One region of the Sodalis sp. RH19 genome, then DNA from elsewhere that is predicted to be linked to it. Evidence: predicted binding sites of a transcription regulator. Region 1 holds the regulator's gene; each other region holds the start of a gene.

Evidence for each region. Region 1 encodes PurR, which represses purine synthesis genes. Its sites were predicted from a motif close to CANGCAAACGTTTGCNTG; they were not measured.
Region 2: a site for PurR is predicted at 2,229-2,246, ahead of purT (formate-dependent phosphoribosylglycinamide formyltransferase). Genes of this name have one in related genera too.
Region 3: a site for PurR is predicted at 2,092-2,109, ahead of ACL2XF_RS20360 (nucleobase:cation symporter-2 family protein). Genes of this name have one in related genera too.
Region 4: a site for PurR is predicted at 2,595-2,612, ahead of purE (5-(carboxyamino)imidazole ribonucleotide mutase). Genes of this name have one in related genera too.

What each region holds. Positions count from the first base shown of each region.
Region 1 covers NZ_CP178734.1:1,790,009-1,793,662, reverse strand. The annotation lists gene ACL2XF_RS08045 (NlpC/P60 family protein) at 1-620, shown strand, start outside; gene ACL2XF_RS08040 (YnhF family membrane protein) at 683-772, opposite strand; gene purR (HTH-type transcriptional repressor PurR) at 1,010-2,026, shown strand; gene cfa (cyclopropane fatty acyl phospholipid synthase) at 2,472-3,623, shown strand.
Region 2 covers NZ_CP178734.1:2,191,745-2,195,398, forward strand. The annotation lists gene ACL2XF_RS09840 (S9 family peptidase) at 1-407, opposite strand, end outside; gene ACL2XF_RS09845 (tellurite resistance TerB family protein) at 505-1,161, opposite strand; gene ACL2XF_RS09850 (YebF family protein) at 1,318-2,055, opposite strand; gene purT (formate-dependent phosphoribosylglycinamide formyltransferase) at 2,286-3,464, shown strand; gene ACL2XF_RS09860 (bifunctional 4-hydroxy-2-oxoglutarate aldolase/2-dehydro-3-deoxy-phosphogluconate aldolase) at 3,552-3,654, opposite strand, start outside.
Region 3 covers NZ_CP178734.1:4,517,687-4,521,340, reverse strand. The annotation lists gene ACL2XF_RS20365 (AsmA family protein) at 1-515, opposite strand, end outside; gene ACL2XF_RS20360 (nucleobase:cation symporter-2 family protein) at 653-2,032, opposite strand; gene recG (ATP-dependent DNA helicase RecG) at 2,217-3,654, opposite strand, start outside.
Region 4 covers NZ_CP178734.1:3,134,813-3,138,466, reverse strand. The annotation lists gene ACL2XF_RS14300 (NADP-dependent isocitrate dehydrogenase) at 1-694, shown strand, start outside; gene purK (5-(carboxyamino)imidazole ribonucleotide synthase) at 898-1,974, opposite strand; gene purE (5-(carboxyamino)imidazole ribonucleotide mutase) at 1,971-2,480, opposite strand; gene ACL2XF_RS14285 (UDP-2,3-diacylglucosamine diphosphatase) at 2,639-3,364, opposite strand; gene ppiB (peptidylprolyl isomerase B) at 3,374-3,654, opposite strand, start outside.

The DNA of each region.
Region 1 (3,654 bases):
CGGTGGCGAAAACCGGCGCGAAGAAAAGCAAAACGTCCCCTCTTGCCAAGGCATCAAAAACCACGGCGACGAAAAAAATAGCCTCCTTCACTCCGCCGAAAAAAGGCTATAAAAAAGGTTACGGCCGGCACCGGATGATAAAAGATCAGGCGGCGGTAGAACTGGTGGCCAACGATCAGCCGATAAAGATGAGCGAGAGCCATAAGAAACGCTACCAGACCGCCAAGCTTACCGCCATGAATAAACTCCTCTCCCAAATGGGCAAGCCTTACCGTTGGGGCGGCATGTCGCCTAATACCGGCTTTGACTGCAGCGGCCTGATTTATTACGCCTACAAGGATGTGGTACGCATCCATATGCCGCGCACCGCCAACGAAATGTACCACCTGCGCGACGCAGCGCCGGTTAAGAAAGACGAGCTGGAAAGCGGCGACCTGGTCTTTTTCCATATTTCCAATCGCGGCGCGGCGGATCACGTCGGCGTCTATCTTGGCAATGGTCGCTTTATCCAGTCGCCCCGCACCGGCAGCGATATCCGTATCAGCTATCTGAGTGAGGATTATTGGCAGGATCATTACGTGGGCGCCCGCCGGGTGGTCACGCCGAAAAATATCCGCTGAAGGCGCGCTGGAAAAAAAGAGGAGCCAAGGCTCCTCTTTTTTATATCTGAACCGAGAGGGTGTCAGTTCATGACGGCGGTAAAGCTGAAGACAATAATCACCAGCAGCGAGAACACCGTGGTCAGTAACGACATTTTTAAATCGCTGTCCATTCTATCTCCTTAACGTAAACCAGGGCGCCGGCCTTATCCACCGGCCCGCAGAGCAGTTATCGTCAGTTTGCCATAACAGCGATGAAAAAGCTTGCTCCCAACCTGTAGCCGCCACATTTAACACTTTCACTTTGGCGCGGGATGAACGAAAATTAACGGTTAATTCCACAGCGTCGGAAAGTGCTTGCGCCTTCGACAGACATTATTCCAGCCAGGGCGTACGGGAGTATCAAAGGCATGGCAACCATTAAAGATGTGGCAAAACGCGCTAATGTATCGACAACCACCGTTTCGCATGTGATCAATAAAACCCGTTTTGTTGCGCAAGACACTCAAATTGCCGTGCTGGACGCCATTAAACAACTGCATTATTCACCCAGCGCCGTGGCGCGCAGCCTGAAGGTCAATCGCACCAAGTCCATCGGCCTGCTCGCCAGCACCAGCGAGGCGCCCTATTTCGCCGAAATTATCGAGGCGATTGAGCACCATTGCTTTGCTCGCGGTTATACCTTGATATTGTGCAATTCGCACAATGATCTCGAAAAACAGCGCGCCTATCTGGCGATGCTGGCGCAAAAGCGCGTCGACGGCCTGCTGGTGATGTGCGCCGAGTATCCCGAAACGCTGCTGGATATGCTTGAGGAATATCAGCATATCCCCATGGTGGTCATGGATTGGGGTGAGGCCCGCCGTGATTTTACCGACACCATTATCGATAACGCCTTTGCCGGCGGTTATATGGCGACGCAATATTTGCTTAAACGCGGCCATCGCGCCATCGGCGCCATTCCCGGACAGCTGGCGCGCAACACCGGCGGCGGCCGCCACCGCGGCTATCTGCATGCCATGGCGGAGGCCGGCATCCCGTTAAACGACCGCTGGATTGTGCAAGGCAATTTCGAGCCTGAATCCGGCTACCTGGCGATGAAACAAATCCTGGCGCAAACGCCGCGTCCCACCGCGGTCTTCTGCGGCGGCGACATTATGGCCATGGGCGCACTGTGCGCCATTAATGAAATGGGCCTGAGCGTACCCGAGGATATTTCTATCATCGGCTACGACAACGTGCGCAATTCGTGCTTTTTCAGCCCGGCGCTGACCACCATCCATCAGCCTAAAGAGGATTTGGGCGAGGCGGCGCTTACCATGCTGCTCGATAGGATTACCAGCAAACGCGAGAACGCCAAAACCATCGAAGTCCATCCGTCGCTGATTGAACGCCGTTCGGTCGCAGACGGTCCCTTCCCCGCTTAAGGCCACGCGCCAGGCCCGGGCAACGGGCTGGCGCCTCCAGGGTCTGTTGCTATGTAAAGCGCCGTCCGCCTCGGACACAAGATTTTTCATATAATGATCTCTGTGCAAAGAGTTATTGTTTCAGAGAGAAATCATTAAGTTATAATGGGAAATACATTAGCGCGTTAGCTATTGTCTAAATTAAAATGCAGGCTTATACTCAATATCGTTAACAATTATAACGAGTTGTCTAATAAATTTGTATAAAAGTATGTCGTGTTTTCCAACATGACATCACCCTTTTATAAAGCGCCCGGCTAAGTCGCAGTCTAAGGTTTACTTTATATTCCTCTGTTGATGGTGATACTTCAGACACCACGGATAACCGTGGATTCTTATAAAGCCCGCAGGCATGGTGAGTGCTTTTCCTGACGGGGCACTGCAGAAGAAAGGTGATGGAGAAGCTATGAGTTCCTCGTGCGTTGAAGACCTGAGCTTTCATGATAATGATTGGTACCGTATCGTCCATGAATTGCTCTCTGAAGCCGGTATTGAACTCAATGGTTCAAGACCATTTGATATCCGAATCAAGAATCCGGGATTTTTTAAGCGCGTATTGCAGGATGGATCTTTGGGATTGGGCGAGAGTTACATGGATGGCTGGTGGGAGTGTGAGCGGCTGGACATTTTTTTCCAGCGTGTTCTCAGGGCGGGTCTGGAGAATAAACTTCCGCATCATTTAAAAGATACCTTACGCATTGCCGCCGCCCGGCTGATGAACCTCCAGTCGCGCAAGCGGGCCTGGATCGTGGGCAAAGAACATTACGATTTGGGTAACGATCTGTTTGAAAAGATGCTCGATCCCTATATGCAATATTCCTGCGGCTACTGGAAACAGGCGACCACCCTCGAGGAAGCCCAGCAGGATAAGCTGAAGATGATTTGCGAAAAACTGCAGCTGCGACCCGGCCTGACGCTGCTGGACGTGGGCTGCGGCTGGGGCGGGCTTGCCGCCTACGCGGCCAGGAATTATGGCGTATCGGTACAGGGCGTCACTATCTCTGCCGAGCAGCAAAAGCTGGCGCAAACGCGCTGCGAGGGACTGGATGTCACCATTTTGCTGCAGGACTATCGCGATCTGGATATGCAATTTGACCGTATTGTTTCAGTCGGCATGTTCGAACACGTCGGTCCCAAGAATTACGCCACCTATTTCGACGTTATCGATCGCAACCTGAAACGCGACGGTCTGTTCCTGCTGCACACCATCGGCTCGAATATCACCGATATGAATGTCGACCCGTGGATAAATAAGTATATTTTCCCCAACGGTTGCCTGCCGTCGGTACAGCAAATTGCCCATGCCAGCGAAAAGCATTTTGTTATGGAAGACTGGCATAACTTCGGCTCTGATTACGACAAAACGCTCATGGCCTGGTATGAACGTTTTGTCGCCGCCTGGCCGGCGCTGTCCAACAAATACTCCGACCGTTTTTACCGTATGTTCAGTTATTACCTGAATGCCTGCGCGGGGGCATTCCGCGCGCGCAATATCCATTTATGGCAGGTATTATTCAGCCCGGAAGGCGTGGATGGCGGTATTCGCGTACCCCGTTAATACCATGGCACGCCAGGCCCTTTAACACCGC
Region 2 (3,654 bases), 400 kb from region 1:
ATCTCAAGCGCCCCCATGGTATAGAACTCGCTTTGCGCCGCGCGCTTGTTGCCGTCAAGCAGGATCTCCCATTCGGCCGTTTCGGGCAGATCGGCGCGCTGGCGGGTATAGATGGCGTACTCATTGCCTTGCTCATAGCGGCTTTGGTAACGATAACCGCGCCGGACGTAGGGTACCGAGCGATCCTGCGGCGGTATGCGCTCCACCATTTCGGTAAATAAGCGGTGGCGCAGCTCCTCATGGCCCTCCATCATGGCTTCGCCATAGGTATTCTCTTGGGCCAGGTAGTCCAGCACGGCGGGGTCTTCACGTTTGTCGTCGCGCAGCCAGTAATAATCATCGACGCGTGTCTCACCATGCACGGTCAGGTTATGCGGTCTTTTTTCAGCTATTGGGGGAAATCTCATACGCACCCTTCCTTATTTCTCATAAGAAACAGAGTGGCACGAATATGCCGGGTTGCCAAGCGCAGCCGATTTTATCGCCTGCGCCGGCAACGGGGGGTCAGCGTGGCGGGACGGCGGTTATCTGGGCTTTAAGCTGTTGTTCGAGGCCGGTTTTTACGTCATCAGGAATTTTCAGCGCCAGCGCCAGCGCATCCATATAGCTTCTTTCCATAAAATGATCGACGTCGACCACCGTGCAGCTGAGGTAATAGATCTCCAGGGCCTCGTCCTCGCCGTGAATATCCTGCGCCAGGCGCGCCGGGTCCAGCGGCTGGGCGATGGCGTCCTGGACCAGATGCTCCACATCCTCGCCCAGTCCCAACTGCTGCAGGTTGTCCCGAATGGCCCGTTGCTCATGGTCGTCGATGTGGCCGTCGGCCTTGGCGGCAAAGACCAGGGCCGTCACCAGCCGCTGCGTGCGACGGTCGATGGGAGTAGGAGGCTGGGTAAACTGCGCATCGTGCTGATGGGTTTCGCGCACGCGTTTTTTATATTGGTCCCACAGCACCGCGCCTATCGCGGCGCCGCCGCCGATAAACAGGGCGTTCTTGCCCACCGCGCCCATCATCTTGCGTGACGATTTATTGGCCACCAGCAGGCCGGCCAGCCCGCCAAGCGCTCCGGGCGCCAGCAGGCCCGCCAGGTTGCCGCCCTGATCCCCCGGCCCGCCCTTTTGCTGGACCAGGGTCTGGATTTTCTGCAGCCACTGATTCATTGCCGTTCCCCTTTAGGTGGTGTATGCCGGACGGTGCCCGGCGCCACATGTCCTAACCTAGCGGATTTTGTGTCAAGTTGTTAAAAGGGTTTGCAAAGATAGCGGGGCCGCCGATGTCCGGACGCGCATTTCACGCCGCGCGTCCGGCAGGGAGTGTTATTGCTGGAGGGAATAACTTATTTCACCTTTTTCACAATCAAGGTTCACAGCATAGGCGCGATCGGCGGTTTGCCCGCGAATTTTCAGCGGCGCCTGCCAGTTGTCGCCGTTGCCGGTGATATCCTCGGGGTTGACCTGCGCGACAATGGTGTCGCCGCCCAGGGCCTTTTTATCGTCGTCGGTGTGGGGAAAGCGATTCTGGGTGTAGTCCTGTTTAATCAGTTCCGCCACCTGGGGGGCGTTGAGATCGGGACAGGCCGCAACCTTATACGTCTTCCCGGGCTGGCTTTTTTTGGCCGGTTCCTTCGCCGCCGGCGTTTTATTATCGGCGGCGGCCGGCGTTTTATTATCGGCGGCGGCCGGCGCGGCTTCCGCCTTGGCCTTCTCCGCCGGGGCCTTTTTAGCCGGCGCCGGTTTATCGGCGGCCGGGGGCTCCTCCGGCTGTTTTTTAACCGGGGCGGCGGCCGGCGGCGTTGCCGGGGCCGGCGCGGCGTCATTAGCCGGCGGTGTCTGTGCCGGAGCGGCGGTATTCGCCGGCGCCGGGGCGGCGGTGCCCGGTTGGGTATTCTGCGTCTGTCCGGCGGGCTGCTGAGTGGTGGACGCGCCTTCCGTGGACGTTTGCGAGGCGGCGGCCTGCCCAGCCGCCTGCGGTGTTTGATCTTCCGCGGCCGCGAGTGACGGCAGCAACATGCCGATGACGATGACGCCTAACAGGCCGATTCCCGTTTTATGCATAAAACCTCCACTTGTTCTGATTATCCGTTCTCAAGGTATTGAATGATAATAGCCGGTTAAAATTACGTTGAGAACGGGAATTATACGAACTATAACAAAAGCCGGGCGTTTTTGGCGGCGTCCAGGCCGATTCCCACGTCCTGCTCTCCCCTCATCGTACCGGCGCTGCTGCACGCGCAATCGTTTTCGTTTATACTGCGCGCAATTTTTATCAGGTCAGGGGAAAGCGGATGTTAATCATAGGCACGGCGTTACGTCCCGGCGCCACGCGGGTCATGCTGCTGGGCAGCGGTGAACTGGGCAAAGAGGTGGCGATTGAGTGTCAACGGCTTGGCGTCGAGGTGATTGCCGTCGATCGTTATGCGAACGCCCCGGCGATGCATGTCGCCCATCGCGCGCACGTCATCAATATGCTGGACGGCGATGCGCTCAGGGCGGTGATTGAACTGGAACGGCCCGATTTTATCGTGCCGGAAATCGAAGCCATCGCCACCGACATGCTGGTAGCCCTTGAACATGAGGGCCATCGTGTGGTGCCCTGCGCGCAGGCCACGCGCCTGACCATGAACCGCGAGGGCATCCGCCGCCTGGCGGCGGAAACGCTGGGCCTGCCCACTTCCGCCTACCGTTTTGCCGCCGACCGCGCCGGGCTGGACCAGGCGGTATCGGCAATCGGATATCCTTTGATTATCAAACCGGTGATGAGTTCGTCGGGTAAAGGCCAGAGCCTGGTACGCGCGGCCGCCGGCCTGGACGCGGCCTGGAACTATGCGCAGCAGGGCGGCCGCGCCGGCGGCGGCAAGGTGATTGTCGAGGGCCTGGTCCCCTTTGATTTTGAAATTACCCTGCTTACCGTCAGCGCCGTCGATGGTATCCATTTCTGCGATCCCATCGGTCATCGCCAGGAGGACGGCGATTACCGGGAATCCTGGCAGCCGCAGCACATGAGCGCGGTGGCATTGCAACGGGCGCGGGATATCGCACAACAGGTCGTGACCGCCCTGGGCGGCCGCGGATTGTTCGGCGTTGAGCTGTTTGTGCGCGGCGACGAGGTGATATTCAGCGAAGTGTCGCCGCGTCCGCATGATACCGGCATGGTGACCCTTATCTCCCAGGATCTGTCCGAATTCGCCCTGCATGTGCGCGCCTTCCTCGGCCTGCCCGTCGGCGCGATCCGCCAGTACGGCCCGGCGGCGTCGGCGGTTATCCTGCCGGAGCTGACCAGCAGCGACGTGCGTTTCAGCGGCCTGGAGCAGGCGCTGAAAGCGCAAACGCAGATCAGGCTATTCGGCAAGCCGGAAATCGGCGGCAAGCGCCGTCTTGGCGTGGCCCTGGCCATGGCGCAGACGGTGGAAGAGGCGGTAAAGGATGCCAAAGCCTGTGCCGCGGCGGTCAAGGTCAGCGGCTGATGCGCCAGGCCTGAACCAAAAAAAAAGCTCCTCTTGCGAAGGAGCCCTTATTACCTGCCTGAATGGCGGGAGCGGATGCGCGCCGGCTTAAAGCTTGGCGCCGGCCACCGCTTCTTTAGCCAGTTCGGTGATGCGCGCATAATCGCCCGCTTCCAGCGCATCGTTAGGCACCAGCCAGGAACCGCCGATA
Region 3 (3,654 bases), 2.7 Mb from region 1:
GAACGGGCGCTGATCTGGAAACGGGCGTTACGCCCCAAGGGAAAGCCGGTCTGCGGTTGCCAGGGAGTGATGCCGGCATTGACGTTTTGACCGTTCAGCTCCCAGCCGCCGTAAGGGGACTGGATGGCCATGCCATTGAGCTGCAGCACATCCGCCTGCAGCGGGAATGCCAGCGAGGCGGGGTCCAGGTTTAGGGTGCCGTCCTGCAGCTGGATGCGGTAGAAGTGATAGGGATCGGTGAATTGGCGGATGCTGAATCCGGCCACCAGCCGTTTGGCCACAAGCGTAGCCCGGCGTTCTTTTTGCCCGAAAGAGATGTTGTCGAAATAAATGTCGCCCGGATCGGACCAGTTGTGGGTGATCTTATTAAACGATAATTGGTAGCCGGTATGCTGGGTGACTAACCGGCTAACCCAGCCGGCGCCCCAGGTGGTTTGCAGCAACACGTAGATCAGGATAATTATCAATAGCACTATCAAAAGTATTGATAATAAGAGTTTCCCAATAAATTTCATTGCTCAAATCCATCGCTGTCATAAAGGTTACCCAGTTTATGCCGTAATTAACGGGGCTTCTCAATAGCCAATGTGCTTCAGACAAAAAAAAGCCGCCGTATTGATACGGCGACCGCAAAAAAATGATAGCTAACTAATTAATTATGTTCCGGCGGGAACAATAAATTCAAGATGATGGCGGTAATGCCGCCGGCGGCAATGCCGGAGGACATCAGGGTCTTCAGCCACTGCGGCGCGAACTGCAAAATCAGCGGCTGCTGCGACACGCCCAGCCCTACCGCCAACGATAGGGCGATAATCATAATGGCGCGGCGATTAAGCCGTTCACGGGATACGATACGTACGCCGGACGCGGCGATGGTGCCGAACATGACGATAGTCGCGCCGCCCAGCACCGGCTCGGGAATATGCTGTACAAAGCCGCTGACCACCGGAAACAGCCCCAGCGCAATCAGCATCAGCGACACCACAAAACCGACATAACGGCTGGCGACGCCGGTCAGTTGGATGACGCCGTTATTTTGACCGAAACAGGAGTTTGGGAAAGTGTTGAACACGGCCGACAGCATTGAATTCAGGCCGTTGGCCAGCACGCCGCCTTTCAGGCGCCGCATATAGATGGGGCCGCGTACCGGCTGTTCCGAGACGTCGGAGGTGGCGGTAATATCGCCGATGGTCTCCAGCGAAGTGACCATAAATACCAGCATCAGCGGGATAAGCAGATCCCAGTCAAAACCCAGGCCGTAATACAGCGGGGTCGGCACCATGATTATGGATTGCGCCGGCGCGGGAGCGGTCTGCGGCAACATGCCCATCATCCAGGCCGCCAGATAGCCCACCGCCATGGCGATCACCAGCGAGGCGACCCGCAGATAGGGATTGCGCTGACGATTGAGCAGGATGATGACCAGCAGCACCACGCCCGCCAGCATCAGGTTTTTCGGCGCGCCGAAGGTATGATCGCCCATGGCGGCGAAACCGCCGCCGATGGAAGTCAGGCCGACCTGGATCAGGGAAATGCCGATAATCATCACCACGATACCCGATACCAGCGGCGTAATGATGCGCCGGGCCAGGTGCAGTACGCGGGATAATAAAATTTCCGTGCAGGACGCCACCATCAGCGTGCCGAACAGGGCCGCCATCATCGTGGGCACATCGGCGCCGCCGTTTTTCAGCGCCAGGCCGCCCATGATAAGCGGCGTGACAAAGTTAAAGCTGGTGCCCTGGATGGACAGCAGGCCCGATCCCACCGGTCCCCAGGTCTTGATTTGCAGCAGCGAGGCCAGGCCGGAGGCAAACAGCGACATGCTGATAATATGCTGCGTGTCCTGCGCCGGGAGCCCCAGCGCCTGGCAGATTAACAGGCCGGGCGTAATCACGGCGACAAACATGGCCAGCAGATGCTGGCAGGCGGCAAACAGGGTTTCCGCCAGCGGCGGACGATCGTCGAGGTGATAAATCAGCTCGCTTTTGGCAACGGGAATCGGCGCGTCATCAACGTCAGTGGCTGGCATGGTCATGGGGGGAAACATTCCTGGGCGGCAAAGGAGGCATTTTAATCATCCTGTTTTTAAAAGCAAACGATTGCTCGCGACCTGCGCCCGCGCCGGTTGATATAGGTCAATGCCGGCGCAGATTTCAGGCCGGCGCCCCGGGAGCCGATGCCGGCGGGAGGGAACAAGAGGGAATACTTATGGCTCAGGCGTTGGTATAGCGCACGCGCTCCGGCATCCAGCGCTCAATCAGCGCCTGGGCGGCGGCGGGATAGTGTTGGTGGATATGGCGCGCCAGCCGCTGGACTTCCGGGATCATGGCCTGGTCGCGCAGCAGATCGGCCACTTTGAATTCCGCGTTGCCGGTCTGGCGCGTGCCCAGCAATTCCCCGGGGCCGCGGATCTCCAGATCTTGTTGCGCGATGATAAAACCGTCGTTGGTATCCCGCAGCACCTGTAGACGCCGCTGCGCGGTTTTGCTCAGGGGCGATTTATAGAGCAGCACACAGTGCGAGGCCACCGCGCCGCGTCCCACGCGGCCGCGCAGCTGATGCAGCTGCGCCAGTCCCAGGCGTTCCGGGTTCTCGATAATCATCAGGCTGGCGTTGGGCACATCGACGCCAACCTCAATAACGGTGGTCGCCACCAGCAAGTGAACCTCACCGGCCTTGAATGCCTGCATAATCTGCTGTTTTTCCTGTGATTTCATGCGCCCATGCACCATCCCGACGGTCAGTTCCGGCAGGGCGGCGGCGAGCCCCTCCCAGGTGGCCTGCGCCGCCTGGGCTTCCAGCAGATCGGATTCCTCGATGATGGTGCAGACCCAATAGGCCTGGCGCTGCTCCTGTAAGCAGGCTTGGCGCACCCGCTGGATGACATCTTCGCGCCGGGTGTCGGGAATGGCCACCGTGGTCACGGGCGTGCGGCCGGGGGGCAGCTCATCGATAACCGAGGTATCCAGATCGGCGTAGGCGGTCATGGCGAGCGTGCGCGGGATGGGGGTGGCGGTCATGATGAGCTGGTGGGGATGGAACCCCTGCGCCAGGCCCTTCTCCCATAATGCCAGGCGCTGATGCACGCCAAAGCGGTGCTGCTCGTCGATAATCACCAGCGCCAGCCCCGAGAATTGCACCTGTTCCTGGAAAATGGCATGGGTACCCACCACCATCGCCACCCTGCCGGCGGCGATGGCATCTTGCTGGGCAATACGCGCCTTGCCTTTTTGTTTGCCGGCCAGCCAGCCCACCTCAATGCCCAATGGCTCAAACCAGTTGCGAAACGTTTGCGCATGCTGCTCGGCCAGCAGTTCGGTGGGCGCCATCAAGGCCACCTGCTTGCCCTGGGCAATGGCTCGCAGCGCCGCCAGGGCCGCCACCAGGGTTTTACCCGAGCCGACGTCGCCCTGCACCAGACGCATCATCGGCACGGGTAGAGCCAGGTCGCTCTCGATTTCCGTCGCCACCCGTTGCTGGGCGCCGGTGGGCGCGAAGGGCAGCCGGCCGAGGAATTGCTGCTTGAGATGATGATCGGCGGTCAGCGCCAGCGCCAGCTCCTTGCGTACCCCAGCCCGCACCGCCAGCATACTGAGATTATGGGCCAGCAGCTCCTCCAGGATCAGCCGCCGTTGCGCCGGGTGTTTGCCC
Region 4 (3,654 bases), 1.3 Mb from region 1:
CGGGCTGGATATTCGCATTATGTCGCCGGAAGAAGCGACCCAGTTCTCCATCGATCGCATCCGCCAGGGCAAGGACACCATCTCGGTGACCGGCAACGTGCTGCGCGACTACCTGACCGATCTGTTCCCGATCATGGAATTGGGCACCAGCGCCAAGATGCTGTCCATCGTGCCGCTGATGAGCGGCGGCGGCCTGTTTGAAACCGGCGCCGGCGGCTCGGCGCCAAAACATGTCCAGCAGTTCCTGCAGGAAAACCACCTGCGCTGGGATTCCCTGGGCGAGTTCCTGGCGCTGGCGGCGTCCCTGGACCATGTGGGCAGCACCCGCGCCAACGCCAAGGCGAAAATTTTGGCGAAAACGCTCGATCAGGCCAACGGTAAATTCCTTGATACCAATAAATCGCCTTCGCGTAAAACCGGCGAGCTGGACAATCGCGGCAGCCATTTCTACCTGGCGCTGTATTGGGCGCAGGCGCTGGCGGGGCAGGATGAGGATGCCGAGCTGCGCGATCAGTTTGCCCCCTTGGCGAAAACCCTTGCCGAACACGAAGGCCAGATTGTCGCCGAGTTAAACCAGGTGCAGGGCAAGGCGGTTGATATCGGCGGGTATTATCATCCGTCGCCGGAATTGGCCAGCCGGGCCATGTGCCCAAGCGCCACACTTAATGGCGCGCTGAAAGATTTTATGGTCTGATGCGCAAAGCGTGATGTTATTTGGGGGACAATTTTGCCGGCGGTGTGATGCATGCCGCCTGGGCAACTATTTCATGTGCAAGGCTTAGGTGTCTCCCTGTATTGCCTGCGCCGGGCAATACAGGGGGCGCTCGATGCATGGGGCCTGGCATGAACTTCACCGCCCCCGCCTGGGCCTTTTTAAGTGAGTCTCTCCGCGATCTTTCAGCCCAATTCGGCCAGTTTTTGCCGCGCCCATTCCAGCCCGCTGTAATACTCCACTGGTAGCATTGGAGCGAGATGTTCCAACGCCAGGCTCAGCGCGGCGGGATCGCTATGGTTAAGATTCAGGTGGCCGACCTTACGTCCCGGCCTCACCTCTTTTTCATACCAATGCAGATGGACCAGCGGCTCGGCCAGCCATTCGGTGTTGCAGTCGGTGCCGATAAGATTAACCATCACCGACGGTGCCGTGACGGCGGGTTTAGGCATCGGCAGGCCGAGGATGGCGCGCAGGTGCAGCTCGAACTGGCTGATGGACGCGCCGTTTTGCGTCCAGTGCCCACTGTTGTGCACCCGTGGCGCCAGCTCGTTAATCAACAGATCATCGCCGTCGATAAAACATTCCATCGCCATCACGCCGACATATTTTAGTTCATGCATTATTGCCGAGAGCATGCTCTCGGCCCGGCGCTGCAATCTGTCGTCCGGCCGGGCAAAAACCACGCTGGTGCGCAGGATGCCGTCCTGATGCAGGTTATGCGTCAGCGGATAAAACACCCTGTCGCCGTTATGCCCGCGGGCGCCGATCAGCGAAACTTCGCCGGAAAAGGCGATACCGCGCTCAACGATACAACTGCCGTAGCACTCCTGGGGCAGCGCCGCCTCTTCGCCGGGTACGAGACGCCATTGGCCGCGCCCATCATAGCCACCCACGCGCCGCTTGACGATGGCCAGGTCGCCAAAGGAGGCAAACACCTGCGGCCATTGCGCCGCCGCGGTCAGTTCTTCCCAGGGCGCGGTGGCAAGCCTCAGGCTGTCCAGCAGCTGTTTTTGCGTCAGCCGGTCGGCAAGCCGCGGAAAAATATCGCGGTTAACAAAGGCATTATGCTGGGCCAGCTCGCGGGTAAGGGGGGTCTGCGGCCAGCGCTCGATCTCAGCGGTAATCACGCTTTGCGCCACCGGCACCGAGCCGGGATCGGCGTCAAGCCCCACCGGGAAGACCGCAATGCCCAGTGGTTCGCCGGCCTGGCGCAGCATGCGCCCTAGCTGGCCGTTGCCCAGGATACATACCGGTTTCATGCTTCCTCCCGCGGATCGGGATGCGCCAGCACCTCGTCAGTCTGCGTCACACGCCAGGCCGCCAGCCGGGCGGATAATTCCCGATCGTGCAACGCCAGGATCTGCGCCGCCAGCAGTGCGGCGTTGGCCGCGCCGGCCTTGCCGATCGCCAGGGTACCCACCGGCACGCCGCGCGGCATCTGGACAATGGAATAGAGGCTGTCGACGCCGCTTAATGCCGCGCTCTGCACCGGCACGCCAAGTACCGGCACCAGCGTTTTTGCCGCCAGCATGCCGGGCAGATGGGCGGCACCGCCCGCGCCGGCGATAATCACTTCAAACCCGGCGGCGGATGCCTGTTCAGCAAAGCGGAAGAGCTTGTCGGGGGTGCGATGCGCCGAGACGATCTCCACATGACAGGCAAGCTGCAGCGTGGCGAGAATGTCGGCGGCGAATTGCATCGTGGCCCAGTCGCTTTTGGACCCCATGACGATGGCGATTTTTGCCGGGGCAAGATTGGATTGCATGCGCGTGGTGCTCCTGTAAATGTTGCCGACCGCTCTCCCACAGCCTGCGCCGCAATGCGCCCGGCGCAGGCTATCAGAAAGAAGAGGGCGTAGAGCATATCATGTGCGCCTGGAGAGGAAAACGGTTGCGTAGCCGCCGGCGCTATAAATTGCGCCGCTTAATCGAAGGGGAACTCAATCAGCTCGACGCTGGTCCCGGTGACCCGGATCATCGACCCCTGAAGATGCCAGGCGCCCAGTACCGCACGATGGGCGATGCCCGCCGCGGTCTGCACGGCATGGATCGCCGGCCGGTGGGTATGGCCATGGATCATCCAATCGGTCCCATGTCGCGCAAGCGCGGCGGTAACCGCCTCTTGGCTGACGTCCATAATCGTCTGGGATTTCGTCATATTGGCGCGCTGGCTGCTGGCCCGCATCCGTCCGGCAATGCGCAGGCGCCATCTCAGCGGCAGCGCCAGGAACAGGCGCTGCAGCCAACGTTGATTGATCCGCCGGCGGTAGCGTTGATAAGCCTGATCATCGGTACACAGCGTATCGCCGTGCAGAACCAGCACCGACCGGCCGTACAGGGTAAGCAGTTGTTCTTCCGGCAGCAGCGTCATGCCGCTGGCGGCGGCAAAATCCCGGCCCAGCAGGAAATCCCGGTTGCCGTGAATAAAAAAACAGGGTATTCCCCGGCGCGCCAGCGCATTCAGCGCCGCGGCTATCTCGCCGTGCAGCGGGGACGGGTCGTCATCGCCAATCCAGGCTTCGAACAAATCGCCCAGGATATAGAGCGCGTCGGCGTGGACGGCCTGCCGTTGCAAAAAATGCAGAAAACCGGCGGTAATCGCCGGTTCCTGGACGCTAAGATGAATATCCGCAACAAACAGGGTTGCCATGGCAACGATTTATTCGTCTACGGTCACACCGGTTATGATCACATCTTCTTTCGGTACATCCTGATGCGGGCCGCTGTTTCCGGTCGCCACGTTTTTAATCTTATCGACTACATCCATACCGTCGGTCACTTCGGCGAAGACGCAATATCCCCAACCGTCCGGGCGTTCGGAACGGAAGTTCAGGAAGTCGTTATCCACCAGGTTAATAAAGAATTGCGCGGTGGCGGAATGCGGATCGTTGGTGCGGGCCATGGCCAGGGTGCCGCGATTGTTCTTCAGGCCATTGTTGG